Regions from separate parts of the Roseburia sp. CLA-AA-H209 genome, predicted to be linked through region 2. Evidence: predicted binding sites of a transcription regulator. Region 2 holds the regulator's gene; the other holds the start of a gene.
The links. Region 2 encodes Rex, which represses fermentation and respiration genes when NADH is low (regulators of the CRP and FNR family bind a similar motif). Its sites were predicted from a motif close to ATTGTTAANTANTTAACAAT; they were not measured.
Positions count from the first base shown of each region.

Region 1 (15,489 bases), on a different contig from region 2:
ATTATTTCCCTGCTGTACAGTAACCTCTGCTCCACTCAACGGATTCTGGTTTTGATCTGTTATTGTTCCGGAAACTGCACTTACATTGATATCCTTATTAGACTCCTTTTCTTCCGATAAGGAAAACTTTTCTCCATAGGTAAGCTCTCCGGTGGGGAATTTTAATTTCACCGTATAAGTTCCAGGCGGCAATGCAACATAATACTGTCCATTACTGTCTGTCGTGCACGTTCCTGTGTAAGCCATTCCATCCGTACCTTCTCTTACAAAGATCAGTTCTGCATTGGCAATCCCTTTTCCACTTCCCCTTACCGTGCCCGAGAATCCACCGATGGTATCTTTCTCTGATGCCGCATCGTCAGCCTGTGCCGTATACGTTCCGGCCGCATAGGTACCGCTTTTGTAATGGTAGTATTTTCCATTATATACTACATAATAATCCCTGACGGCAGCACTATCCTGCCATGCATACAATACACTATTGCTCCACGCTTCGAACTCAGTAAAGGTTCCTGTACTTCCGACCTTTATCTTGCCCTTGGCGAACCTTTGTATCGGAATCTCTACACGATACATCGTGCTTCTTCCATCCGGTGTCGTGTACAAATGCTCGGAATTTTCTTTAAAATCATATGTGTTTCTGAAGTTACCTCCCTGGTAGCTAAATAAAACCGTCCCCTTAGGAGTGTGATAATCCATTCCATAGGTATTACCAAAACCATCGATGGACACGCTGCCACCCTTCATTATGACGTATCCTACCCCATAGGTTCCTGGATTTTTATTTATAATTTCAATATTTTGACCAATTTTCCCCTGTATATCCAATGTTCCCGAACCACAGAATTCCACTTTTGCATCCGGTTTCAATAGTATTCCCGGCACACAGCTACCCGCTAAGCCATTATAAGATACCGGATATATGGTGCTGTCTCCTTCTAATTGAAATGCTGCCTTTTTCCCCTGCTCCACCTCGAACACACCATGCGTTCCGCCTCTATAGTGATTCTTGGTTCCATCATCATAGGTGATTCCGGCTTTGAATTCTGTACCTTTTAATATAACGGTACAGTTTGCCGATATCACAAATCTAAGAGTCGTTGAACTACTGGTAGCTCGCTTTCCTGTAATTGTATAGGTGGCTCCATCCTGATTTAATTGATAAACCCGTGGTTTCAATTCTCCCATTGGTACTGTGGTCACATCCAATGTGCTCCCAGGCTTCATGGTATAATACTGCGGAGAGGTATCCATATCTGCTGACATCGTCTCTCCGGCTCCGTCCATCCCCATCAGTGCCATCATCTTTGCAACAGCCGCATCATAGCGTGTCAGATATGGCTTCTGTTCCTGCTTCCCCATTCTCCTGCACTTGCTCTGTGCCCTCTGTCTGAGCAGTATTCCCTGACACCGACTCCTCTGCACTAACCGGAAGCGGCATCATGCCGCCAATCATGCCGACACTTAACAATATTGCAAGTCCTCTCTTAAATCTTTTCATACTTATCTGTCCTTTCTCTTAGCGTGTAATTCCCCTAAAACATAAAAAAGACACCATAGAGAATCGCATACTTTATGCATGCCATTCTCTATGATATCTTCCTGATTTTTCTAGCTAATGTCTGTCGTTATTGTCAGGCTGTACTGACTGCATGGATTCATAGTTGCATCCTCTCTTTCCGTTCTGTAGATATGTACAGGGTTTGTCACATCCACCTATGGAAAATATACCATGCAGGTATTGCAATATCAAACATTATTTTATCAAAAGGCAGATTAATTTCTCAAACTTTCAACAAAACGACATATACTTTTGATGAAACGACATTTTCAGAAATCCCGACTCCTTTGTACTACCGCCGCCATTCCAAACCAATTCTCTTTTTTCATAAACCGTAGCCTGTCCATGTCATGCAGAATACAACCACAATGTCCGGGAAATGTCGGGAAGCACAGTATCCTTAGGTTCGTATCGATCTCCGGGCTGTATTCCTCAATTTCCATGGTTTCTCCATACAAGGCAGCCCGCTCATAGCAGCGCAGCCACTTGGCATCCATATTGTCAAACAGGCTGGAAAATGTGCTGCCGATCATCTCTTTCAAAGGGACACCTTCCAGTTCTGCCAGTGCTTCATTACCGTAGCGGAAGATCCAGTCTACTGCACGGCGTTTTTCATTGAAAACCATCTCAATATCCGTAAATGCAAATGGAAATTTATCACAGATTTCATAATATTTATGGTATTCCTCATCCGTCCTCGGCGGATTCTGTCCATTAATTTCATCTATCATCAGTTTCTGCTTTTCCCGCCACTCCAGCCGGACTGCCTTTCTTCTTCTCACGGTAAAGTCAATCGCTTCGCCATTGCACAGATAGATTTTATCTTTGATATTCGTGATTGCGGATACCGACACAATACACCCCTTCTTTACCTCGATACAGTCATCACCGAGCATTTCCTTTAATTCATAAATAGGCGTTATGGTCTGTAGAATATCCCCGTCTATCAGATGGATCAGGCTGAGGTATTCTGATTTGATGATATATAAAATATCTGCTATCCTTATCTTCTTTTTCATACGCTTTGATATGATCGTAATGGATTCCTGTTTCATTTGAGACCTCCCTGTTGCCGGATGTATCTATTGTACTGTATCAGGTATAAGACTGCAAGATGCTTTACTTATCTCTCGCGGACTTTAAAAAAATAGGACTTAAATCATTCAAACCCTTGTTTTATAAGGTTTCTCTTGATTTAGTCCTATTTTAACATCTGATTTAATTACTGAAGATCCTCATCTCTTAATCCATTGGAACCATCCGCATGCTCAAATGCTGCAAGTTCCGGATGTTCTCTCTTTTCTTCCGTATAGTTCTCATAAGGTGCTTTCTTATGTTTCTGTTCTGCCCAGATACGGTCTGCAACCGGTCCCCACTCTTCTGCATAGTGGTCACACTTAGAGCAAAGATGCTCAACAGTCTCTTCTGCCTCAGCGTTTGTTCCCTTCGCACCAGTCTTGTTTACCATTTCTCTTAAGAGCTTTGGATTCTCAAGCATCGGACATGGACGCAGGTGGTTTCTGTTAAATGGCTGTCCTTCATGATATGCCTTAAACAATGGACTCTGCAGCATCTCAAGGATTGACTTATCATGGATATTCGAATCCGAGAAATGGATAAATACGCACGGTTCTGCGTCTCCCTGTGCATTAATATGGAAGTAGTTACGTCCACCGGCAATACATCCGCCAACAAATTCTCCGTCATTCTGGAAGTCCATTGGGAAAAATCCGATATCATTGTCTCCGGTACGAACCCAGCGAATCTTCTTAATAATTTCTTCCCGCTGTTCCAATGTCGGCATCAGCTCCGGAGCTGCATTCTGTCCTACCGGCATATAATGGAAGTAGAATCCGAAACGTGCGCCCTTATCAGCAATGAAACGTAAGAATTTCTCATCGGTAACAGCCTCAATATTGGCTCTGGTATAGCAGATAGAAGTTCCGAATATGATACCATATTGTTTCAACAAATCCATTGCCTTCATAACGGCTGCATAGTGTCCGTCACCACGACGTCCGTCATTTGTCTCAGGTGTTCCCTCAATGGAAAGAAGGAATGTAATATTTCCAAGTTCTACAATCTTCTTACATAACTCCTCATCAATCAGAGTAGAGTTGGAGAAAAGACCGAACATACAATCATTATGCTTCTCAGCAAGTTTTAAAATATCATTCTTACGAACAGTCGGTTCTCCACCTGTCATAAAGTAAAGATAAGTTCCAAGTTCCTTACCCTGTGTAACAATCTTATCCATATCCTCATAGGACATGTTATTCTTGTGACCATATGTGCCAGACCAGCATCCTACACAATGCATATTACATGCGTCTGTCGGGTCAAAAAGAATCAGCCATGGAATATTACAGTTGTACTTCTCACGGTTTGCCCTGATTGTCTTTGTTCCACGGAAAAATGCTTCATATCCTAAATTCAGAAGGAATTTCTTAGCATAATTTGGATTTGTCTCATCCAGAACACGGTTTACAAACTTCACCCATCTGTTCTCCGGATTCTTTACATACTCTCTGACCTTATCCAATGTTGCCTTGTCTGCGCCATTTCCCCAGAAAGTCTCTGCCTTGTCAATAAGTTCAAGGAATGTTTCCTGTCTTTTCGCGATATCATCTGTCTTAGTCAACTTACCTACGATGCTATTGGTCATTATCTCAAAAGCTTTTCTTTCTACTTTGTGCTGTGTGTTTTCAACGAATGAAGCCATGCTAACTTCCTCCCTCTTTTTTCTTCTATGTATTTTAACATTTATTAGTATAAGAAACAATGCGGTTTTTTGACATATACAATAAATTTTTTTTGTATGGTCAAGTTATACTTTTTCGATAATTTGTATATCTGACAGCACAAATTGTCCATTTTGTTTATAACTGCTCATCATAGACAAGTCCTTTGATATCGTCCTCGGCAAGTTTATGCTCCGCAACCTTTTTCTCTGCTTCACTCTTTAAAAGGCTGCTCTGGGTCTCCTTGTCTAATTTTGTATCAGTCTTCTTATCCTCTTTCTTGTCTGCATCCTTCTTATCCGTATCTTTCTCATTTTCTTTGATGGTCTCATCGATGTGGTCTACTGCTTCCCCAATCAGTCCTAATGTTGCTTCATCGGATGCATTGTCTAATATTTCTTCCGCTTCCTTCTGGCTGTCTATCATATCATGATGCTTTAACCGTTCCGTATGTACTGCCCGGAGGTATCCGTTATCCTCGGCTCTTTCCTTTCCAAGGTCTTTTATCTTGCTTCTGTATTCTGACTCCATTTTATAGTAGTCCATGGACTCTTTCTGATAGTCTGTCATTCCGCCTTTCTGTAATTCTGAGACATGCTCTAATTCTTCTTTGGAAAGCATGCTTCTTCCTTCTGCTGTACTGGCTTTCTTTAAAAGGTCAAGGTCTGCCTTTTCCTGGCTGCCATCCGCTACCTGGTAACGTTCCTTTAATTCAGCTTCCTTATCCTGTAAGTCGCGGATTTCACTCTGATAATCTTTTATCTCGCTGTCTATTTCCTTAATGTGGGCACGCCGCTCGTCCATCTCTTCATCCACTGCATGCTCACCGGAAAATGTATCCATAATCTTCTTTAATGCTTCTTTCTGGGCATTTGCCATCTTCTGTCCAATCAGATCTGTCTGATTCAGGTTAAGACCGGCACCTTTTATTACATTGCTGTCATTCTTATTATCCTGCTTCTTATCATCTGACTTTGCACTTCCCTGTGTCCCGTCATTCTGATATAAGCTCTGTGTCCCAAAGCTGGTATTGATTCCATTCATATACGCTTCCCTTGCCTTTCTGCAACGCTTATCCGGTTATCGGATATTTCTTTCGCTGTTGTATACACTTTTATGAATAATATATCGGTTTTCCACTGCGTTTTCCTAAGGGTTTTGGTCTTATTTTTCCTTTACAATGGCTTTCGTCAGAATCCATTCTGCCCACTGAGCATAATATTTTCCTAGAGGATGGGCATCATCACTGGTATACTGGGCATCGAGGTTTCCTGCCCCATCATCAAAGATTTCATTCACATCAATATAATAGGTCTGCTTCTGGTCACATAAGGACTCCACCACACCATTGAGCCAGTCAATATTGGCATTGTTATAAAGGCTGTCTGAATCGGATTTTGCCTTGGAAACATGAAGACTCGCCTCTAAGAATAAAATGGCATCCGGCTGCATTTCCCGTATTTTCTCTACCACTTCACGATATTGCTTTTCTATGCTTGCATGTGGATATCCCAGTTCATTGATACCTAGCATCAGATAAATCTTTCCGTAATTTTTCCGGCTTAACACTTCATCCAAAGTTTCTTTTCCATAGCCCGGCATATCCACCTCTGTTTCAAACAGCTTAAAGGAACTTAAGCCAATCGTTGCAAATACATCCGCATCCCCAAGGTCTGCATACTCCGATAATCCTACTGTTCTGGAATCTCCAATAAATAAGGCATCGGAAAAATAGCTGATATCCTCTGTTGTAAAGGTTCCCTCCTGCTCCGTATCTGCCACCGTTTCATTATCCTTGATACCTGTTTTATCTTCTGTATTTTCTGTACTATCAATATCTGCCTGTCCTGTACCGGCTTTATCTGTGCTGTTTTCTTCCGTTCCGGCAACTGCTTCCGCCGGCTCTTTTTCTGTGCCTGTCACCTGTGCCAGTTCTTCCTGCCTTGCCTTCTTCTCCTGCTCCGCAGTTACAAGCTTTACGGTAATTACCGGGAATGCAATCACAAATGTCAGCAGTAAAAGTATAGTAAATTTATATTTTTTCATCGTATTTCCTCACTAGAATCTGAAGTATAAGAATGGATCATCCATTCCAAGATACATACAATATACGCTCGCCCAGAATAATGCCAGCAGCAGTAAGATCACCCAGAGGCGGTTCTTATTCTTCTTAAGGAGTTTCTCCTGAACACCTGTTGCAAACAGGATACCAAGCACCAGATAAATGCCATAGGTCTTACCATATTTCAGATAATCTCCCTGAAACAATACCGTTCCGGTACTGCCAAAGAATGGAAATAATTTCTGTAAATAAATGCCAAGCTGGCTTAAATCCGTAATCACAAAGACCAGCCAGGAAAGCGGTATCCAGAGTATCATATAAATATGACCAAGCGCCTTATGCCGTTCCAGCACTTTTCCAAGTCCGGCTTTTTCCACGAATAATAAGACAAAAAGTAAAAGTCCCCACAGTACAAAGTTCCAGCTTGCGCCATGCCAGAGCCCTGTCAGAAGCCATACCACAAACATATTGCGGACGGTCTTTGCAAAACCACCGCGGTTGCCGCCCAGCGGAATGTATACATATTCCCGGAACCAGCCACCCAGTGTCATATGCCAGCGGCGCCAGAAATCCGTCATGGACACTGCCATATACGGATTGTTAAAGTTCTGTGGGAAGTCAAAGCCCATCATCCGCCCCAGTCCGATTGCCATCAGGGAATACCCATAGAAGTCAAAATATAACTGCAGGCTGTATGCCACAATGCTCATCCATGCCAGCGGTGTGGAAATGCTCTCATAACCGATTGCTGTCACCTCTGTCCAAAGATGTCCCACCCGGTTTGCCAGCAATACTTTATAAGCAAGTCCCAGTGCAAATACCTTAAGTCCGGATTCCACCTTTACCATGGAATGTTTTCTCTTATGAAGCTGTTCCTGAATCAGATGGTAATTGACAATCGGTCCTGCAATTAACTGCGGGAACATGCAAAGATACGTTCCCAGTGAAATCAACGATTTTTCCGCTTTTGTTTCCCTCCGGTACACGTCCACCAGATAGGAAATAATCTGGAACGTATAAAAGCTGATTCCAATCGGCAGAATCAGATTCCATGTTTCCAGCTGTACCTTAACGTGCATTGCACCAAAAAGGGCATTCAGATTCTCTATAAGAAAGCCCAGATATTTAAACAGAATGAGCCATCCTAAATCATAGACGATTCCAACCACAAGCCAGGCTTTCCTCGCCCGCTTCGTCTTCTGTGCTTCAATCAGTTTTCCAGCCACGAAATTGACCACCACAGACATAATCATAAGTAAAAGATAACCCGGATTTCCCCTGACACCATAGTAATAAAAACCAAGGCTGGCAAGGAAAAGCCAGGCATTCTTATAAGAAGCCGGCAGGATATAATAAACCAGAAAAAATACCGGCATAAAATACATGATAAATGCTATGCTGCTAAAAACCATCTTTCGTATCCTCTCTTTACTATCTTAAAATAGTATTATCCATTCATTCTTTACCATTCATTATACTCTTTATAGATTAGACGTTCCAGATAAAAAAAAAGTTTCTTAAATTCCGTATTTCGATAAATTTCTTCTCTGACAGTAAAAAGAAAGTCCTGATGTCACAAATTCTGCCACCGGAACTGCCAGCCAGACTCCCTTTAATCCGATAATTTGCGGCAGAATCAGTAAAGAGGCCAGAATACAGACAAAGGTTCTGCTGAAGGATACCAGTGCAGATGTTTTTCCATCAGAAAGTGCCGTGAACAGCGAAGAGGTAAATACGTTATAGCCGCTGAAAAGATAGTTGATGCCAAACAATGCAAATCCCGTAACTGTCATTGCAAAGGTATGACTGCTTTCTGAGACAAATACTGATGTAATCGGCTTCGCCAGAAGGATGGATGCCACCGCCATAAAACCGGAAGATATTTTTACAAACCGGTTACTGATATGGTAAACGTTACTTAATTTTTCACTGTTCTTTGCTCCGTACTGGAAGCTGATAACCGGTGCCACACCCATGGAAAATCCAAGATACAGCGCATTGAATAAAAACTGTCCGTATAAAATAATGGTAATTGCAGCTACCCCGTCTGCTCCAACCATACGCATCAGAATAATATTAAAAAGGTATGTAATTACTGCATTGGAAAGGTTCGTTACCATCTCGGAAGAACCGTTGGTGCAGGACTGCCACAATGCTTTTCCATCCCAATGGAAGCGGGTAAAATGAAGTCCTTTTCTTTTCACAAGGAAATAGATGACTCCCACTACCGCAGGAATCATCTGTCCGATGCCTGTTGCAATAGCTGCTCCGGCAATGCCAAGCTGCATTGGTCCCATAAAGACATAATCTAAGATTGCATTGGCTACACCTCCGGCAGTAATCAGTCCGAGTCCATATGCAGGTTTTCCTGCAGTCACAAAGAAGCACTGAAATAAACTCTGCAAAATACAGCACGGTCCAAAATACATCATATAAATAAGATATGTTTTCCCATTTTCGAATAAAGAGTCGTCTGCTCCTAATGCATATACAATCGGTTTATGAAAAAGTAATACAATAACCAGCAGCACCAGGCTTACAGCAACTCCTGCCACTGCAAGAAAAGTAAAGTTCTCACATGCTCCCTTTTCATCTCCCTCACCCATTTTTCTCGCTACCACTGCACTTCCACCGGTTGCCAGCATAACGCCGATTGCAATGAGAATACAAATAACCGGCCATACAATATTGACTGCGGAAAGAGCGCTTTCTCCTACCAGTCTTGACACAAAGATTCCATCTATGATTGTATACAATGACATAAATACCATCATAATCATAGATGGCAATGCAAATTTCAATAAGGATAATGTTTTAAAGTTCTGATTTAACGAATTCGACATGATAACCTCCTTGTCTTATGAATCACTATTTGCTATCATAAACTATATGGTAACCATATAGTCAAGGAGATTTTTTTAATGAGTAGAAATGAATATCTGACCACAGGAGAAGTTGCCCGGATGATGGGCACTACAAAAAATACACTGTTTCACTACGACCAGCTTGGTATTTTTTCACCCGAAGCAAGAGGGGACAATGACTACCGCTACTACACCGTCCGCCAGATGGATGTGTTAGATGCCATTATCACGCTGCGGGAACTTGGCATGCCTCTGCCGGAAATTAAAGAATACATGGAACACCGAAGCCCGGAAAATTATGCCACACTTCTTACGAAAGAAAACGCTGTCATCGAACAGCAGATTCGTGCATTAAAAGAAAAACAGAAGTGGATTCAAAGACAGCAGAAACGAATTAAAACCAGCCTGACTATAAATCCGGATATCATTGAAGAAGTCTCTCTGCCAGGATTTTATATTGCAGCACACCCTATCAGTTCTTCCGATGATAAGACCATCTCCGTAAAAGTCAGTGAGCTTCTGAACTCCTATTATGAAAGCAAGGAAACTACCGGTTTTACAGTGCTTTATATCCAGATGGAGCATGACCTTGCCCGGGGTGCCCATAATCTTTATCACGAGGTATGCCTTGCCATGCAGACCCCTCCCAAGAAAATGCCTTACCGGATTCTTCCGGCTTCTAAATGTCTCGCCGCCTATCACCTGGGAGACTGGGATGATATTTCACTTGCCTATGACAGGCTGCGCAGCTACATGAAGCAGCACCAGATTACTTCATCCGATGGCAGATTCTATGAAGAAGAATTGATTAACGCTACCATGACAGATAAACGAAGTGAATATCTTACCCGCATTATCGTCAGAATCTAAAAAGCAGCATTACTTTTTTATTTTCCTGTAATGCTGCTTCTCTATTTTACAGTGCCCCAAGAATCTCTTTTGCCCGGTCTATCTGCTCCTTTGTAGGCGGGTCTACGCCTTCTAACTGGTATGGAATTCCAAGTTCCTTCCATTTAAAGACGCCTAAGGTATGATATGGCAGCACTTCCACCCGTTCTACTGTCTTAAGGGTATCAAGAAAACTTCTTAAGCGGTAAAGCTCGTCCTCTTCTGTTGTAATACCTGGCACCAGCACATGGCGGATCCACATTGCTTTGCCATGGTCTGATAAATAAGCTGCCATTTCCAAAATATTCTGATTCGTCTGTCCGGTGAGTTTCCGGTGTGCCGCATCATCCATATGCTTAATGTCTAACATAAAGAGGTCTGTATATTTCATCAGCTCATCAAATTTACTTTTAAATGGTTCTTCCAAGGAAAATGGATTGCCGGAGGTATCGAGACAGGTATTTACCCCTTTTTCTTTTGCCAGCCGGAACAGTTCTGTTACGAAATCTATCTGTAAAAGAGCCTCTCCACCGCTTACGGTGATTCCGCCCTTTTCTTTCCAATATGTTTTATAGCGAAGTGCCTTTTTTAACACTTCTTCCGGTGTCATCAGCTCTCCGCCATCTTTCGCCCAGGTATCCGGGTTATGGCAGTACTGACATCTCATATTACAGCCTTTTAAAAATACAATATATCTTACACCCGGCCCGTCTGCCGAGCCAAAGCTTTCTACGGAATGGATGCGTCCTTTTATTTCACTCATATTGCCTCCTATACACCAAAATACTTACGGATGTTTAACAACCTATGATAAAAATGTGCAGGCTTTTTTCATTAAGCCTGCACATTCTGCTTTACCTGAATCGCGGAAAAATCGTATGCTCCCCGCAGTTCGGTTACTGTCTTAAATTACATACGCTCATGACAGGTACGGGCAATAACATCAAGCTGCTGCTCTTTTGTCAGGTCGATGAACTTAACTGCATAGCCGGATACACGGATTGTGAAGTTTGCATACTCTTCTTTCTCCGGATGCTCCATTGCATCAATAAGCTTTTCTTTGCCAAATACATTAACATTCAGATGATGTGCACCCTGATCAAAGTATCCGTCCATTACATTTACAAGGTTATCGATTCTTTCCTGCTCGTTGTTTCCAAGTGCGCCAGGATTGATGGTCTGTGTATTGGAAATACCATCTAATGCCCACTCATATGGAAGCTTGGTCAGAGAGTTTAAGGAAGCTAAAAGTCCGTTCTGCTCTGCACCGTAAGATGGGTTAGCTCCCGGTGAAAGTGGTTCGCCGGCTTTACGTCCATCCGGCATAGCTCCGGTTGCTTTACCATATACTACGTTAGAAGTAATGGTAAGGATAGAAGTTGTAGGCTCAGAATCACGATAAGTATGATGTTTCTTTAATTTATCCATGAAAGTCTTAAGCAGCCATACTCCGATTTCATCTGCACGGTCATCATCATTTCCGTACTTCGGGAAGTCTCCTTCGATTTCGAAGTCTTTTGCAAGTCCGTTCTCATCACGTACGACTTTTACTTTTGCATATTTGATTGCAGAAAGAGAATCGATAACATGTGAAAATCCTGCAATACCGGTTGCAAAGGTTCTCTTTAAGTCGGTATCCATCAGAGAAAGCTCTGCTGCTTCATAGTAATATTTATCATGCATATACTGAATCAGGTTCAGTGTATTTACATAGATGTCTACTAACCAGTCCATCATCTTGTCATATTTTGCCATTACTTCATCATAGTCAAGATATTCAGCTGTAATCGGTGCGTAGTTTGGTCCTACCTGCTCGCCTGATTTTTCATCAACACCACCGTTGATTGCATAAAGCAGACATTTTGCAAGGTTTGCACGAGCACCGAAGAACTGCATCTCTTTACCTGTCTGTGTAGCAGATACACAGCAGCAGATTGCGTAATCATCGCCCCATACCGGTTTCATTGCATCATCGTTCTCATACTGGATTGAGCTTGTTTCAATCGAGATACGTGCTGCATAATCACGGAAGGTCTGTGGCAGTCTGGATGAATAGAATACAGTAAGATTTGGTTCCGGTGCCGGTCCCATATTCTCTAAAGTATGAAGGAAACGGAAGTCTGTCCTGGTTACCATGGAACGTCCGTCTACACCTGTTCCTGCTACATCAAGGGTTGCCCATACAGGGTCACCGGAGAATAACTGGTTATAAGAAGGAATACGTGCGAATTTAACCATACGAAGTTTCATTGTGAAATGGTCAATCAGCTCCTGAGCCTGCTGCTCGGTAAGAATTCCCTTATCCATATCTCTCTTAATATAAATATCAAGGAAAGTAGAAACACGTCCTACTGACATTGCTGCACCGTTCTGTGTCTTGATTGCTGCAAGGTATCCGAAGTATAACCACTGAACAGCCTCTTTTGCATTGGTTGCAGGTCTTGAAATATCATATCCGTAAATCTCAGCCAGTTTCTTCATGTCTTCCAGACATTTAATCTGCTCTGCAATTTCTTCTCTTAAACGGATGACATCATCTGTCATCTGTCCGCATCCGCAGTTGGCTTTGTCTTTCTTCTTCTCAGCGATTAAGTAATCCAGTCCGTATAATGCTACACGGCGGTAATCACCTACAATACGTCCACGACCGTAGGTATCCGGAAGACCTGTTAAAATCTTAGCATGACGAACCTTCATCATTTCCGGTGTATAAGCATCAAATACTGCTGTATTGTGTGTCTTATGATACTTGGTGAAAATTTCTTTTAATTTATCATTTACTTCATAACCGTAGGTCTCACATGCCTGAACAGCCATCTTGATTCCACCATATGGCATGAAAGCTCTCTTTAATGGTTTGTCAGTCTGAAGACCAACTACCTGCTCTAAATCTTTTAAGCTTTCATCAATATATCCCGGACCATAAGCTGTAATTCCGGTTACAACCTCTGTCTCCATATCAAGAACGCCGCCCTTGGCACGCTCTTCTTTCTGTAATTTCTGAAGTGCCCCCCATAGCTTGTTGGTTGCATCTGTCGGCTCAGCTAAAAAGCTCTCATCTCCATCATATGGAGTGTAGTTGTCCTGAATGAACTGACGAACATTGATTTCTTCTTTCCAGAGACGTCCTTCGAATCCATCCCACTCTTTCATTTCAATCATTACGATATCCTCCTAAAAAATGTATTCAGTATGAACACTGAATGGTTACTAAATTTACTGTCAACAGACTTTTTATTCATCGGCTTGAATTAGTCTTGCTTAACTATGGTTAGTATATACTGACCGTTATTTTTTTGTCAATATCTTTTGATGTTCAAAATAACATACAAAAGAAAACGAGCCAGTCCTCCAGGTTCATCGCCCAGACGGTCGGCTCGTTTTCGTTATACTTCATGTGGTTTTTCCACTTATCCGTCAGTCATATAACGGTTTTATCATAGACTATTTCTTTTCTTATTGCAATAGCTTATGAAAACTTTTTATCAACTATTTTTTCCGTTTTATCTGTTCTTTCGCTACAATACTTTGGAAAGGAAGTCGCAAAGACGCGGATTCTGTGGATTGGCGAAGAATTCTGCCGGTGTATTCTCTTCCTGAATCTGTCCTTCATTGATAAACATGACACGGCTTGCCACTTCTCTTGCAAATCCCATTTCGTGCGTTACCACTACCATAGTCATTCCGTCCTGTGCCAGTTCTTTCATAATTTCAAGAACTTCTCCTACCATTTCCGGATCCAGTGCGGAAGTCGGCTCGTCAAATAACATGACATCCGGATTCATTGCCAGTGCTCTTGCAATTGCAATACGCTGTTTCTGTCCACCTGAAAGCATTGCGGGATAGGTATCTGCTTTATCAGACAGTCCGACTCTCATCAAAAGCTCGTCCGCACGCTTAGATGCCTCTTCCTTATTCATAAGTCCGGTCTGAACCGGTGCCAGCATGATATTTCCTTTTACGGTATAATTTGGGAACAGATTGAACTGCTGGAATACCATTCCAATCTTCTGACGCATCTTGTTGATGTCTACGGATTTATCCGTGATATCTGTTCCTTCAAAAGTAATCACACCGGAAGTCGGCTCCTCTAAAAGATTTAAGGAACGTAAGAATGTGGATTTACCACAACCGGATGGTCCGATGATGGCTACTACCTCTCCCTGGGCGATTTCTGTGGAGATACCATTTAATACATTTACATTTCCAAAGGATTTACACAAATCCTTTACTTCAATCAATACCTTCTTATCGCTCATTTGTTCTCAACCTCGTTTCCAGTTTATGTACACCAGCCGTTAAAATCATAACGATTATCAGGTAGATAATTGCAACCCCGAACAATGGTAAGAATGGGTCATAAGTCTGGCTACGGATGATATCGCCGCCCTTTGTCAAATCCGGGATTGCAATATATCCACTGATGGAAGTCTCTTTCAGTAAAGTAATAAACTCATTTGCCAGAGCAGGAAGTACATTCTTAAATGCCTGTGGCAGTATAATCAGACGCATGGTCTGCGAATAATTCAATCCGAGGCTTCGTCCAGCTTCAAACTGTCCTTCGTCTACAGACATGATTCCGGAACGTACAATCTCTGCTACATAGGCAGCCGAATTCAAACCAAAAGCGATTACAGCCACTGCAATCTTATTATCGAGTGCAACCAGAATAATATAGTACATAATCAAAAGCTGTACCATCGTAGGGGTTCCACGCCATATGGTAAGATACATTTTACATATAAAATTCAAAACATTTAATCCACCATGTTTATCATGGGTGGAACGGATAATTGCGACTAAAAATCCAACCACAATACCCAGAAGTACTGCAAGCACTGCAATAAGCAGTGTATTGCCAAGACCACGTAACAGATAAAGATATCTGTCTTTCTCTATAAAATCCTGTTGAAAGCTGCTTAAAAAATCGCTCAAGGTCTTTCCTCCTATACCGATTATTTATTTCTTACTACAATAACCTGGCTTGCTGTTGCATAAGTATCTGTAAAGTCAATGTTCTTAAGACGGTCTTCTGTTACAGTCATTCCTGCTGCACCAAAATCTGCTTTACCGGAAGATACTGCTGCGATGATTGCATCAAATTCCATATCTTCAATCTCTAAATCATAACCAAGCTTGTCACAGATTGCTTTTGCGATATCTGCATCGATACCAACTACGTTGTCACCATCATAATATTCGTATGGCTCAAACTGCGCATTGGTTGCCATGGTAAGTTTTCCGTTTGGATATTCTGTTCCCTCCGGAGTCTCATATGGATGCTCTCCTGTTTCATCACCAATATAGTTGCTGATGATAGTATCGATTGTTCCGTCTGCTTTTAACTCTTCGATTGCTTTGTTGAATTCGTCT
Region 1 is NZ_JAJEQU010000002.1:221,659-237,147, forward strand. It holds gene LKD41_RS03525 (DUF4368 domain-containing protein) at 1-1,362, opposite strand, end outside; gene LKD41_RS03530 (hypothetical protein) at 1,322-1,501, opposite strand; gene LKD41_RS03535 (LytTR family transcriptional regulator) at 1,831-2,616, opposite strand; gene LKD41_RS03540 (radical SAM protein) at 2,784-4,283, opposite strand; gene LKD41_RS03545 (hypothetical protein) at 4,441-5,346, opposite strand; gene LKD41_RS03550 (GDSL-type esterase/lipase family protein) at 5,467-6,348, opposite strand; gene LKD41_RS03555 (MBOAT family O-acyltransferase) at 6,361-7,776, opposite strand; gene LKD41_RS03560 (MATE family efflux transporter) at 7,882-9,207, opposite strand; gene LKD41_RS03565 (MerR family transcriptional regulator) at 9,286-10,098, shown strand; gene pflA (pyruvate formate-lyase-activating protein) at 10,145-10,879, opposite strand; gene pflB (formate C-acetyltransferase) at 11,026-13,278, opposite strand; ZMP/ZTP riboswitch at 13,472-13,551, opposite strand; gene LKD41_RS03580 (amino acid ABC transporter ATP-binding protein) at 13,635-14,375, opposite strand; gene LKD41_RS03585 (amino acid ABC transporter permease) at 14,365-15,051, opposite strand; gene LKD41_RS03590 (transporter substrate-binding domain-containing protein) at 15,072-15,489, opposite strand, start outside.
Region 1: the regulator Rex is predicted to act here: its motif matches at 13,401-13,420, upstream of pflB (formate C-acetyltransferase).

Region 2 (15,489 bases):
CTCTGCCAAGAAGTGTTACCTCTGTTCCAACGACAACATCCGGCACATCAGTAACATCCACCATAAACTGATCCATGCAGACTCTGCCAAGAATCGGTACTCTTTTTCCCTGAATCAGTACAGAACCTTTGTTAGATAAAGTTCTCGGATAACCGTCTCCATAACCGACCGGAATCGTTGCCACCTTCGTCTCTCTGGTTGTGGTATAGGTTCCACCATAGCTGATTTCCCTTCCAGCCGGCAGTGTCTTTACATAAGAAACATGACTCTTTAATTCCATTAACGGGTGCATTGGCAGTCTGTCTTTTTGCACTTCATCCGATGGCCAGAGTCCGTATAATGTAATTCCCGCTCTTACAATGTCCATATTTGCTTCCGGCAAATCAATAATTCCTGCACTGTTTGAACAGTGTGCATGATGGAAAATAACGCCTTCTTCTTTGCACATTGCAATCATTTTCTGAAACAGTTCAAGCTGCTTATGGGCACCCGTTTTGTCCTTTTCATCTGCCCTTGCAAAGTGGGTAAAAATCCCCTCCATTATTATATGTGGCAGCTTACTGATTTGCGCTATCTCTCCTGCATTTTCTTTTTCCACCTGATAACCAATCCGGCTCATTCCAGTATCCACTGCAATGTGAATTGCCACATCCTGATTTTTCTTTGTTGCAGCTTCAGAAAGTGCAACTGCCATATCATACGTAAATACAGCAGGCTCTAATTTCTGTTCTACAATAATCTCATATTCATCCGGGAATGCAAAACCAAGAATCAGAATCGGCTTCTTAATTCCATGATTTCTTAAAATTACGCCTTCTTCCACTGTGGCCACACAGAAGCCATGGAGATACGGAAGCGGCTCTAATACACGGGCAAGTTCCGTTGCACCATGTCCGTATCCATCTGTTTTAATTACCGCAAACATGCTGGTATCTTTCTTTAAAAGCCGGTGCATTGCCTCCATATTCTCAATGGCCGCATCCAGATTCACGCTGGCATATACCCTGCTATATTTTTTCATTTCATTCACCTCAAATTATTATTATGACAACACATCGGATAATCCGTTTATAATTTCGCCTGCAGTCAGTCCATGCTTTGAAACTGTTTTGCTCCGTTCATCTGCTGCCGCCGCATGTACATATACCCCAAGCGGTGCCGCCTGCTCTGCAGATAAGCCCTGCGCCATCAGACTTCCAATAATTCCGCTCAGTACATCACCACTTCCCGCAGTCGCCATTCCGCTGTTACCGTTCCGGTTAATAAATGTTTTCCCATAAGGAATTGCCGTTACCGTTCTGCTGTCTTTCAAAACACAGATTACATTATATTCCCTTGCGAAATCTTCCGCAACCTGCTCAATATTTTCTTTGATATAGGAAACGGCAAGCTGTTTTAACCGGGACATTTCCCCCAGATGTGGCGTTAATACCAGTTCTGTATGCGGGCGAAGAAGCTGTTCGGTCTGCTCTGCTATGATATTTAATGCATCGGCATCTACTACCATTGGTACTGCCGCATTCTTAAGTACCGTCTTTACAATACTGTGTGCCACATCACTTTTGCCAATTCCAGGTCCTAAAATAATAACATCTGCCCAGGACAGACATTCTATCAGTTGCTGTGTATCAGCCTTTTTTGCAGAATAGGTAGTAAGAATTGCCTCCGGCACTGCTGTCTGTAAGATAATACGGTTTTCTTCCGGTGTATATATTCTCACCAGACCACAGCCACTGCGATAAGCTGCCTTTGCTGCAAGAACCGCCGCACCTGCCATATTCACACTTCCGGCAACCAGAAGGACTTTTCCAAAGGTTCCCTTGTTCGAATCAGCAGCACGATTATTTAAAAAATTTAAATCTTCCTTTGTGATTGCATAAGCTGCAGGTCTTTTATCTAACCAGCTTTCTTCTCCAATTCCGATATCCTTAACCGTAATATTTCCGCAGTATTCTGCACCAGGAAATAACACCATTCCGGTCTTGCAGTAAGCAAAGGTTACGGTATCATCTGCTTTGAATGCACCACCCAATACAGCTCCATTATCTGCCGAGACACCGGATGGTATATCCACTGCCAGCCGGTGGGCACTGCTCTGGTTTAGCCGTTCCATCAAGTGCACCAGTTCATCATCTAATTTTCGTGATAATCCTATACCAAATAACGCATCAATAATCAGGCTGTAGGAATTTGCATCCTCCATTTCATCAATAAATGGTACACCATATGATGCCAGGATTTCATACTGTTCTTTTGCCTGCTTTGAAAAATGCGTTTTATTTCCATAGAGATATACTTCAACCGGAATGTGGGATAAGTATAACAATCTTGCAATTGCCATACCATCGCCGCCGTTATTTCCGGTTCCACACACTACCAGCACGCGGTTACATGAAATTTCTTTTTCCTGTATTACTTCTATCGCAGAAAGTGCTGCCCGCTCCATCAGAACCATGGATGGCACTTTAAAATGTTCAATTGTATTGGTATCACATGTTTTCATTTCCCGGGAATTTACAAGATATTCCATAAATTAATTCCTTTCGTCCGCATTTTCCACCGCTTTTTTTCCCTGCAGACGGTCTTCATCTTCCTGCCGCAGATCAAATATATTTAAAATATCCACACCAAAAATATCATGCATATAAGAATAAATCTGCCGGTTGTTGATTTCACGGTTCTGTTTTTTGATGATATTTTTCTTAAGTTCTACCCTTACCTTATCAATCCAGGCCGTAATTTCATCTGCTTCTTTGCTGTTCTGTCTTAGTCTCTCATAGCAGTAACGCATGCTTTCTAACATAAGTTCCTGATTTGCACTGTTTATATTTCGTGGAAGTTCAATTAATTCATCCTCAATTTCTTCCATTTTGACATTGACTTCATCAATCAGTCTCTTGTCTTCATCTAATTTTCTGGAAGAAATATCCCCCTCATTTTCCTCATGAGTTCCTTCCATGTTGACAACAATGCTTTTCATCAACCGATTCTTTGTCTTTTTCAGTTCTTTCAAATCATTATTAAGCTTTCCCTGCTGTTCTAACAACTGATTTAACTTTTCTTCCAGCTGCTTGATTTCACTGGTTTTTCCGCTTAAAGCAAAAAGCCTGTGCCATTTCTGATCCAATACAAGTATTGGTACTTTTCTGCTTTCTAATGCTTCCAGAAATTCCTTGTCATCTTTCATGCAAAACACCTCTATTCCAGCGTTTCCTTTTTCCTTTTGTTCTTTGTCATATTATAGGATAACTGCATCAGGCTGTCTGATAAATGTACATTTTCCACTACAACATTTTCATCCAACACTTCCAGATCCACATGGGCAAAATTCCAGATTGCATGTACACCAAGGCTTACCAGCTGGTTTGCCACAGCATCTGCCTTTTCTTTCGGCATAGTCAGTGTAGCAATATCTACCTTATGTGTCTTTACAAATTCTTCCAGTTTATCAATCATTTCGATTTTATTGCCACGAATGGATTTTCCGCATAACTCCGGATTCACGTCAAACAATCCTACTATGACGAAACCGAGTTTTTCAAACTTCACATAATTAGCAAGCGCCTGTCCTAAGTTACCAGCTCCAATAATAATAATATTATGCTGTTCATTTAATCCCATAATCTTTCCGATTTCTTCATACAGAAATTGTACATTGTACCCATATCCCTGCTGTCCAAAACCACCAAAATTATTTAAATCCTGTCTGATCTGTGATGCGGTCACTTTCATTCTTGCACTCAGTTCATTCGATGAAATACGTTCTACCCCTTCATCTAAAAGTTCCCCCAGATATCGGTAATATCTTGGCATTCTACGAATTACTGCCTGTGATATTTCTTTGCTCATTCTGCCAGTTCCTCCTGCTCTCAATACCCTACAATAATTATAGTTTCTTGCCGAAAGGATGTCAATGTGTTACAACTTTAACAATCTTTCTGTAAACTTAATTCTTCCCATTTTGCATAGAGTTCTTCCAGCGCTGCCTCTTCCTGCATCTGCTCCTCATGGATTTTGTTTAATTCATAGGAATTTGATGCTACCTCCGGCTTTGACAATTCATCATTTAATGCTTCTATCTTTGCCTCTCTCTTAGCAATTTCATCTTCTGTACGCTTTAATTCGTTTTCCAGCTTACGTTTTGCTGCCTGCTGTTTCTTCATTTCTTCCCAGCTTAACTTCTGTTTTCCTCCGCCGGATATCTGCTCTGTTCCCTTATTTTCTCCAGTTCCATCGGAAACAATGACATTTCCTTTTGCTGCTGAATTGTCTGCACGATCCTGTGTAGCTGTGCCAAACGCCGCTAACTCCTGAACTTCCTTTTTCTCCAGATAATAATCATAATTTCCAATATAATTTAGAATTGTTTCATTCTTTAAATCAAGAATTCTGCTGGCAGTTTTATTAATAAAATAACGGTCATGGGATACATAAAGCACCGTTCCGGTATAGGAATTGATGGCTGACTCTAAAATTTCCTTTGACATAATATCAAGGTGGTTGGTCGGCTCGTCTAAAATTAAGAAGTTCGCATTGGATAACATCAGTTTTGCCAGTGAAACACGACCTCTTTCTCCACCACTGATATCACGAATCCGCTTAAACACATCATCATCCGTAAATAAAAATGCCGCTAACACATTTCGAATCTTCGTTGCCTTCAGATTCGGATAAGCATCTGCAATTTCATCAAATAACGTCTTATCCGGGTCTAAGTTCTGATGCTCCTGATCGTAATATCCGATTTCCACATTGCTTCCAAGCTTTATCTCCCCGGCATCTGCGTCTACAATTCCATTGATTATCTTTAAAATGGTGGTTTTCCCGGTACCGTTATTTCCGATTAAGGCAACTTTTTCCCCTCGTTTAATCTGAAAATCAATATTTGAAAACAGTTTATGCTCATAAGATTTTGAAAGTCCTTTCACCGAAAGTACATCATTTCCACTGGTAATTTCCGGCTCCAATGTAATATGCATATCTGTTTTTTCATCGATTGGCTTCTCAATACGTTCTATTTTATCCAATGCCTTCTCACGGCTTTCCGCACGCTTAATGGACTTTTCCCGGTTAAAGGATTTTAACTTGGATATTACTTCTTCCTGGTGCTTGATTTCCCGCTGCTGGTTATAATACTGTCGCAAAAGACTTTCCCGCTGTATTTCCTTCTGCCTCGCATATGCGGTATAATTTCCCGGAAATACCGTTGCCGTATGGCGGGATATTTCCACTACCTTCGTAACAATCCGGTCTAAGAAATAACGGTCATGGGCTACGATAATTACGGCTCCTTTATAATTCAAAAGATAGTTTTCAAGCCATGCAATCGATGCCATATCAAGGTGGTTGGTCGGCTCGTCGAGCATGATAATGTCAGGCTTGGTTACCAGAAGTCTGCCTAATGCCACTCTGGTCTTCTGTCCTCCGGATAACTCTGACATTTTCTTTCCGAAATCATTTTCCGAAAAACCAAGTCCCTTTAACACACCGTTTATCTCACTGCGAAAAGTCAGTCCGCCCTCTAATTCAAAGGCATGGCTGAAACGGTTATACTGCTCCATATATTTCTCTAATTCATCTGCGCTTACATGCTGCATGTCTTCTTCCATTTTACGAAGCTTTTCTTCTTTTTCGATTAATGCATCGCAGGCATGAAGCACTTCATTATAAATGGTCTCGTTGCTGTCTTTATCCTGATACTGGGCAAGATAACCGATAGTTTTTCCTTTTGCAACGGTTACCTCGCCACTGTCCGGTGCCAGCTCTCCCACTATAATTTTCAATAACGTAGATTTGCCGGCACCATTGATGCCGACAATTGCTGTTTTCTCATTATCTTCTACATGAAAAGAAACATTCTGTATTATGGTGTCTGTCCCAAAGGATTTACTGATATTCTGACAGGCTAAAATCATGGAAGTCTCCTCACTTTTTCTCTTCACCCCATAAGTAAAGCATTCTTTACAAGGGCTTTTTATAGCTGAAAATTCCGGGACGGCACACTATTCTGCCCTCCCGGAGTATAAAATTTATAACATTTTCTCTAATGTAGCACGGATTGCCTTGATAAAGTCTTCACTGTTTAATACAGTCGGATTTTCAATTGTAGTAATCAGCGCAAGGTCTTTGGTCATCTTTCCGGATTCAATCGTATCTACACAGGCTTTTTCCAGTTTATCGGCAAATGTGCTTAACTCCTGGTTGCCATCTAATTCACCTCTCTTACGGAGTGCTCCGGTCCATGCAAAAATAGTTGCTACGGAGTTGGTGGATGTTTCTTCTCCCTTGAGGTGTTTATAATAGTGACGCTGAACTGTTCCGTGTGCAGCTTCATATTCATAATATCCTGCCGGTGATACCAGTACGGAAGTCATCATGGCAAGGGAACCAAATGCAGATGATACCATATCACTCATAACATCTCCATCATAGTTCTTACATGCCCAGATAAAGCCGCCCTCTGCTTTCATCACACGGGCTACCGCATCATCGATTAAGGTATAGAAGTAGGTAATTCCTGCTTCTCCGAATTTTTCTTTATATTCTGCATCAAAGATTTCCTGGAAAATATCTTTGAAAGTATGGTCATATTTTTTGGAAATGGTATCCTTGGTTGCAAACCATAAATCCTGTCTGGTAGAAAGTGCATAGCTAAAGCAGCTTCTTGCAAAGCTTTCGATAGAATCATTTAAGTTATGCTGTCCCTGGACAACACCTGCTCCGGTAAAGTTATGAATCAGCTCTCTTGTTTCTGTTCCGTCCTCTGCTGTATAAACCAGTTCACATTTTCCCGGTCCCGGAATCTTCATTTCAGAAGCCTTGTATACATCACCGTAAGCATGTCTTGCAATGGTAATCGGCTTCTTCCAGTTCTTAACACATGGCTCAATTCCCTTTACAACGATTGGTGCACGGAATACTGTTCCATCTAACATTGCACGGATAGTTCCATTCGGACTCTTCCACATTTCCTTTAAGTTGTACTCAGTCATACGTGCTGCATTTGGTGTAATGGTAGCGCATTTTACTGCAACACCGTATTTCTTTGTTGCATTTGCAGAATCTACAGTTACCTGGTCATCCGTTTCATTACGATGTTCGAGACCCAGGTCATAATATTCTGTGTTCAAATCAATAAATGGTAATAACAGTTCATCCTTAATTATTTTCCAAAGGATTCTTGTCATTTCGTCTCCGTCCATCTCAACCAAAGGGGTAGTCATTTTAATTTTGTCCATCTTTCTATCCTCCATTTACTATTTCAGCAGATTGTCCCAGCCATAATTATCCATATTTTCAATGGTATTTAACATATGACTTGTCGCAAGCAGTTCTGCTTCTTTTGCATTGTGCTGTTTCAATGCTTCTACAATCTTTTTATGTTCATCATTTGATTTTACCACACGATCCGGCATTGACAAAGTGATTTTTCGAACTCTTTCCACATAATGATGAAATGCAGACAATTCATGCTTTAACATTTTGCTTCCGGAAGCTTCATAAAGCACCTCATGAAACTTATTATCCAGCTCCAATATCTGTGCATAATTTTCCTTCTTAGCATGAAATTCCACCAGAAAAATGTTTTCTTCCAATTCCGCTATCTGCTCCTTGGTAATTCTGTCTGCCGCCCACTTTGTGCAAAGTCCCTCCAGCCGTGCACGGATTTCATAGATATCTTTTACGTCTTCTTTCGTAATTCCCTCTACGAATGCTCCGCGGTTTGGAATGATTCTGACAAGCCCTTCCAGTTCAAGCTGCCTTAAGGCTTCTCTTACCGGCGTACGGCTGACACCAAGTTCATCACCCAGGGTTTTTTCTTTCAATTCTTCATCGCACTTGTATTTTCCGGATAAAATATTTTCACGAATCGTATGAAATACTCTTCCGCTTAAAGAATATCCTTCTTCACCCACGATAAAGCCTCCTTAATTTATAATACAATTCCGAGTTTTTTACAACAGTCAGTTATCTGTACTACAAGTTCGTTATCTGTAATTACAGTTACACGTCCCTCATCATACTGCTCGTCTACCCATTGTTTGATGGTCTTTACCAGTTCCGAATTCTTATCTACTTTACGGTCATCACTGAGACGGTAATAGGTATTAATCCAGTGTGCAATTCCAGCAAGTCCTGATGTATTGGAAACAGATACCAGTGCCGGACGATTTAAGAATTTTTCGGTATCAAAAATGTTATAAATTTCTTCATTTTTCAAAAGTCCGTCTGCATGGATACCTGCTCTTGTAACGTTAAAATTACTTCCGACAAACGGTGTACGGCTTGGAACCTTATAATTCAATTCCTTCTCATAATATTCTGCCAGTTCTGTGATAACTCTGGTATCCATTCCATCCAGGGTACCCTTTAACTGCGCATATTCAAATACCATTGCTTCCAGAGGTGTGTTACCGGTTCTCTCACCAATACCAAATAAGGAACAGTTTACGCCGGATGCACCGTAAAGCCATGCTGTGGTCGAGTTATTGACTGCTTTATAGAAATCATTGTGTCCATGCCATTCAATTAATTCAGAAGGAACTCCTGCATGTGTGGTAAGTCCGTAAATGATACCCGGTACACTTCGCGGAATTACTGCTCCCGGGAAGTTTACACCATATCCCATGGTATCGCAGGCACGAATCTTAATCGGAATATTGTATTCTTTCATTAACTTCATCAGCTCTAAGCAGAACGGAATTACAAATCCGTAAATATCAGAACGTGTAATATCCTCCAAATGACATCTTGGACTGATTCCAGTCTCTAAGCATTCACGAATCACACTTAAGTAAAGATTCATAACTTCGCTTCTGGTCATTTTCATTTTATAGAAAATATGATAATCGGAGCAGCTTACCAAAATACCGGTTTCACGCAGTCCCAAATCTTTTACCAGCTGGAAATCCTGTTTGCTGGCACGGATCCAGCTGGTGACTTCCGGGAATTTATAACCACGCTCTAAGCATTTATATACGGCATCACGATCCTTCTTGCTATATAAGAAGAACTCGCTCTGACGAATTTTACCCTTTGGTCCGCCTAATTTATGTAAGTAATCATAGATGGTTACAATCTGTTCTGTGGTATATGGTGCTCTTGACTGCTGACCATCACGGAATGTTGTATCAGTAATCCAGATATCCTCCGGCATATTATGCGGAACGATTCTGTCATTAAATGCAATTTTCGGAATTTCCTCATATGGAAAAAGATTGCGGAATACATTCGGTTCCTCAACATCTACAAGCTGATAAAAATGCTCTTCCAACTGTAATAGATTAGTTTTTTCATTCATAACGACTTCTCTCATGGAACACACTCCTTTTGATTCACAAATATTCTTGAATAATTGTATACAATTATACTTGTATGTGTCAAGAGCTTTTTCAAGATTATTCCAAAAAAGTGAATATTTATTAGTATTATCCTTTTTTATCGGTAGATAATAGTATTGTAACCATTCGGTTATATACAAATGCTAAGGAGGAAATTTACTATGTCTAATCGTTCGAAAAAATCTTCTGTTCCAGAAGCACAAAGTGCATTAAACCGTTTCAAATTCGAAGTTGCAAGTGAGTTAGGTGTACCACTGTCTGAGGGATATAATGGGGATTTAACTTCCCGTCAGAATGGTTCCGTAGGCGGTTATATGGTAAAGAAAATGATTGAGGCGCAGGAAAAGCAGATGGCTGAACGTTAACACATCTTTTTCATTGCCCGCTTAGATGTCAAAAGAGGCTGTCCACCGGAATCGGTGAACAGCCCCTTTCCCTGTTCTCCTGCCCGGGCGGCCTCAATGGAAGCATTTCACTTAACATTTTCGTAAACTTTTCACAATTCGTTCCTTAATTTTTCAAAACTTTCTAAAAATTTATGTTGTATTCTGTCATTTTGTACGCATTTTTCAGTGTTTTTTCGAGTCTCATGTCTTTTTGGCAATCGTTTAAGTTACACTTTTCGACATATTCTTTTGCTTCTTCGGATGCAATAGAAAGCATATCGGCATCCGAAAAGACATCTGCAATTTTAAATTCCATCAAACCACTCTGACGTACCCCGAAGAAATCTCCTGGTCCACGCATTTTCAAATCTTCACTGGCAATATAGAATCCATCATTAGAGCCCGCCAGAATATTCAATCTCTCTTTGGCATTCTTTCCATTGGAAGAATTCATAAGAATACAATAGGATTGTGCATTTCCTCTTCCGACACGTCCCCGCAGCTGATGGAGCTGTGCCAGCCCGAAACGCTGTGCATCTTCAATCATCATAACAGTGGCATTCGGCACATTCACACCTACTTCCACTACCGTTGTAGAAACCAGAACCTGGATTTCACCAGTGACAAAGGCTTCCATTACTTTATTCTTCTCTGCCGGACGCATTTTTCCATGAAGTAATCCTACGCTGATTCTGTCTCCATAATATTGTTCTAATTTCTTTACATATGAAGTAACATCCTGCAATTCCAATTCCTCATTGGCTTCTACCAGAGGACAGATAATATATGCCTGATGTCCTTTTTGAACTTCATCTAAAATAAAATTCCAGGATTTCTCCCGCATTTTCGGTCCAACGACACAATTTTTGACCGGAAGACGTTCTGCCGGAAGCTCATCTACTACCGAGATGTCCAGATCTCCGTAAAGAATTATTGCAAGGGTTCTCGGAATCGGAGTCGCACTCATAACCAGTACATGTGGCAGCCGGCTGCTCTTATCTGCCAGTGTCTCCCTCTGTCTTACCCCGAAACGATGCTGTTCATCCGTTACTACCAGCGCCAGCTTCTGATAAAGTGCCTTTTCCTGTATCAATGCATGGGTTCCAATTATCATGGCATTCTGTTCTGTTTCCATTCTCGCATATGCTTCACGTTTTTCCTTTGTAGTCAACGAACCGGTAAGAAGAATAACAGGAAAGTCCAGTTCAAACATGGCAATCCATTTCTGAAAAGTGTCATAATGTTGTCTTGCCAGAACCTCAGTTGGTGCCATAATAGCAGTCTGATAACCTTCATGAGCAAATTTTGCCATAATAAGGAATGCAAGAATGGTCTTACCGGAGCCTACATCCCCCTGTATCAACCGCTGCATGGCATAAGGACTGTATATATCTTTTTCCATATCTTCCAGTGTTTTCTTCTGGGCATTTGTCAGTGGAAACGGAAGCTGTTCTGCCACCACTTCAATAAACTCATCCCTTACTACCGGAAATCCATTTGGCGTCTGCTCATGATGTTCCTTAAACCGCTGTATCTGTAGCAGAAATAAGAAAAATTCGTCAAAAGCAAGACGTTTTCTTGCTCCAGTCAGTTCTTCTAAATCTGTTGGAAAATGTACTTTTTCCAATGCCTCTCTCAATCCCATAAACTGATGGCGGGCTAAGATTTCTTCCGGAATATATTCACCATCTTCTTTTACACTGTCAAGGGCTGTACGTACAAGTTTACCAAACTGCTTGCTGGATATTCCCTTAGTCAGAGGATATACCGGTTGCAGGGATATCTGCATTTTCCTGTATTCATCCGGCTTCCACACTGCCGGCTGTTCCATGACATATTTCTTATTTTTTAAGGTCAGCTTTCCATATAATATTACTTCCGGTTCCCGGTTCAGCTGATTACAGATATAGGGCATCCGAAACCAGACCGCCTCTACTTTCCCTGTTCCATCGCTAAACTGTGCAGTAGATATCTGCATGGCTCTGGTATTTCTCGTTACCGGCAAAGAACAAAGCCGTACATGAAAAGCATAGACTTTCTCCAGCTCGGCCACACTGATATGCTCTGGCTCCGGCATCCGCTTATAATCCCTTGGAAAAGCAAGGAGTATATCCCCAACGGTATATACTCCAAGTTTTTGCAATATTTTTTCAGTTTTTGGTCCAACTCCATTCAATTCCTGAATGGGTGCATTTCTGTCCATAAACACTCCTGTTACTCTACTGATATTACATAATAGTAAATCGGCTGTCCGCCAAAGTGAATCTCCACTTCTACCTCCGGATACTTCTCTTCTAAAGCAGCACCTAATGCATTGGCATCTTCTTCTGTTACTTCTTCACCATAATAGATACAGATAATCGCAGATTCTTCATCTACCATCTCAGCAACCATATCTTCTGTAGTGCTCTTGATATCCTTACCAACAGCAAGGATGCTCTTGTCGCCAATTCCCATATAATCGCCCTGTTTAATCTCTTTGTCATCGATTACGGTATCACGGACTGCATAAGTTACCTGACCGGTCTTTACATTTTCTAATTCCTCGGTCATACGCTCTGCATTTTCCTCTGCCGACTGATCCGGAATAAAGTTAATCAGTGCTGTAATTCCCTGTGGAATTGTCTTGGTTGGAATAACAATAATCTTCTTATCTTCTACTAAAGATGCTGCCTGATTTGCAGCCAGTACAATATTCTTATTATTTGGAAGAATAAAGATGTTATCTGCATTCACATGGTCGATGGCATTTAACATATCCTCGGTACTTGGGTTCATGGTCTGACCACCTTCGATGATATAATCCACGCCAAGTCCGTTGAAGATTTCATTGACACCGGCACCAATGGATACGGAAATGAAGCCCATTTCTTTTCTTGGTCCCTCTGTCTTTTCTTCTTTGGTTTCTTCCTCTTTCTGCTCTTTTGCGAGTTTCTCAGCATCCTTGATTAATTTTTCTTGATGTTCTTCACGCATATTATCAATCTTGATTTTGCTTAATGAACCATGTTTCAATGCTTCCTGAAGGGCAAGACCAGGGTCATTGGTATGTACATGGGTTTTCACAATCTCATCATCTGCCACAACAACGATAGAATCACCAATGGACTCTAAGAAGTTTTTATATTCATGCTCCTGCTTCTCTGTTAATGGCTGATTTAATACAATGATAAATTCGGTACAATAACCAAACTTAATATCAGCTTCTGTCTCAGCAGTAATCTTCATAACACCTGCAGATGCTGCAGAACCTTCAATGCTGTAATCAATTTCTTTGCCAATCAGGGAATCATAACCGCCCTTTAATACCTGAACCAGTCCCTGTCCGCCGGAATCTACTACGCCAGCCTGTTTTAATACAGGAAGCATATCCGGTGTCTTGCTTAACACATGGTCTGCTTCTTTAATAACTTCATCTACAAAGAATACAATATCATCGGTATCATCACAAAGTTCTAATGCTTTGTTGGCTGCCCCCTTAGCAACAGTAAGAATCGTTCCTTCCTTTGGTTTCATAACTGCCTTATATGCAGTCTCAACAGCCTTCTGCATAGCTTCTGTCAGAATCACTACATCAAGCTCATCATATTCTGCAATCACCTTGGTAAATCCACGGAATAACTGGGAAAGGATAACTCCTGAGTTTCCTCTTGCTCCTCTTAATGAACCCGAGGAAATTGCCTTTGCAAGTTCCTTCATAGTCGGATTTTCAAGCTCGCTTACTGCCTTTGCTGCTGACATAATTGTCATAGACATATTGGTTCCTGTATCTCCATCCGGTACAGGGAAAACATTCAGTTCGTTAATCCACTCTTTCTTTGCTTCGAGATTCTTTGCTCCGGCCAAAAACATTTTAGCAAATACCGCAGCGTTTATTGTACTTACTTCCACTTCAACAGTTCCTCCTTAATCAATCACTCTGACGCCTTCAACTAAAATGTTGACTTTCTTAATCTGCATTCCGGTAAACTCTTCCACTTTATATTTTACCGTATGAATCAGATTGTCTGCTACTGTCTCAATACTTACGCCATAGGCAACAATTACATGGAAATCAATTGTAATTTTATTATTTTCATCCACATCCACATTTATACCATGTGTCAGATAATCTCTCTTTAATAATTTAACCAGGCCATCTTTCATATTAACTGCAGCCATTCCCACAATGCCAAAGCACTCAACTGCAACAGAACCGGCATAGGTTGCAATTACTTCATTATCAATTACGACTTTACCTAATTCGTTTTCCATTTTACCTGTCATTCTATAACCTCCAATTAAAATTAATCTTCTCGCATTTCCGCCAGTATATACATAACATGAACTATATTATAACCTCTTTTTCTGAAAAAAGAAACAGTATTTTTCTTTATTTTCAAAAAATGCAATTTTTTTCTTGCATTCTGTCTGTATTTCTGTTAAGATAGCTTTGTTGTGAGCTTGTGTCATAACAGGCTTAGTGAAGAATTTAAAGGAGGTGCTATCATGGCAAAATGTGCAGTTTGTGGAAAAGGCGCTCATTTCGGTAACAATGTGAGCCATTCTCATAGAAGATCTAATAGAATGTGGAAATCAAACATCAAATCTGTAAAATGTAAAGTAAACGGAACTCCAAAAAGAATGTACGTATGTACTTCCTGTTTAAGATCCGGATCCGTTGAAAGAGCTTAATTAGCATTTTCTATTTGGACTGTTCTTCTGGACAGTCCTTTTTTTACTTTACAGGAAATTGCTTTCCTGTAAAGTAAAAACGCTCCGCGAGGATGCACACTGCGGCGTATAAGGTAGTTGTCGCAAGCGACCGCCGCAGGCGCGAGAATGTGCCAAGGCACATTCTTTGTTCTTTTACAGAAAATTGCTTTCCTATTACTTACAGCAGAAAAGATTATACCCTATCAACAGCAATATCAATATAATAATAATCCCAATCACGTCACTTGGAATAATAAACATAAAAAACATACCAAATCCCACCATGAAAAAGGAATACCCCATCAAGCGTTTCATGTTTTTTCTCCAATCAAAAAGACATATACCATTATAGTATATGCCCTTCTTTTTCACTTAGCACGCTGTACGTTCTTCTGTTACTATTCTATACTGTTCTTATTCTTCATCCTTATTTACTGCATCAGACAAAATTTCATTCATCTCAGACTCTGCTGCTTTCTTGGATTCTTCATCTAACTTTGCAGTTGCTGCCTCATCCTTCTTTCCCCTGGATGCAAACTTATTTACGAAATCTGGTACCATATCAAGAATCTTGGTCACTCCATCCTGATTCTTAATATTTACAAGCTTGGTGGTGCCATTCTGAATGACAAGAACCGCACTCGGTGTAATCTTTCCACCCATTCCTCCTGCTCCGTTGTTCTTCTTCTCCTGTGAAAATGCACCTGCGCCTACACCAAAGGATACATCCACTAATGGAAGAATGATGGTATCTCCGATATGAATGGCATCTCCTACAACCGTCTTGGTTGTAATGAAGCTGTCCATTCCTTTGAATAAAGATTCTACCGTATTGCGAAATGTGTTATTACTGTCTGACATAATAATTCCTCCTGATTCTACTTCGTATTGATTCTGTTAAAATTGCTTTATAAAGTGTTTCACATCCGGATTTCTCCAGATTTGAATTGCAGCCTTTAATAAATGAATCACCTGTATCCGTCCCTTTATATCCCAGCTGCCTTCGATATAAAAACGTTCTGCCTCAAAATCCGGCATAATAGATACCTTATCATAATATAAAAATG
Region 2 is NZ_JAJEQU010000001.1:129,871-145,359, forward strand. It holds gene alr (alanine racemase) at 1-1,021, opposite strand, end outside; gene LKD41_RS00700 (NAD(P)H-hydrate dehydratase) at 1,043-2,530, opposite strand; gene LKD41_RS00705 (hypothetical protein) at 2,534-3,187, opposite strand; gene LKD41_RS00710 (redox-sensing transcriptional repressor Rex) at 3,199-3,849, opposite strand; gene abc-f (ribosomal protection-like ABC-F family protein) at 3,927-5,915, opposite strand; gene LKD41_RS00720 (NADP-dependent isocitrate dehydrogenase) at 6,030-7,238, opposite strand; gene LKD41_RS00725 (GntR family transcriptional regulator) at 7,257-7,916, opposite strand; gene LKD41_RS00730 (isopropylmalate/homocitrate/citramalate synthase) at 7,934-9,316, opposite strand; gene LKD41_RS00735 (alpha/beta-type small acid-soluble spore protein) at 9,503-9,706, shown strand; gene recG (ATP-dependent DNA helicase RecG) at 9,870-11,930, opposite strand; gene LKD41_RS00745 (DAK2 domain-containing protein) at 11,942-13,618, opposite strand; gene LKD41_RS00750 (Asp23/Gls24 family envelope stress response protein) at 13,634-13,993, opposite strand; gene rpmB (50S ribosomal protein L28) at 14,216-14,401, shown strand; gene LKD41_RS00760 (GerW family sporulation protein) at 14,837-15,283, opposite strand; gene LKD41_RS00765 (hypothetical protein) at 15,320-15,489, opposite strand, start outside.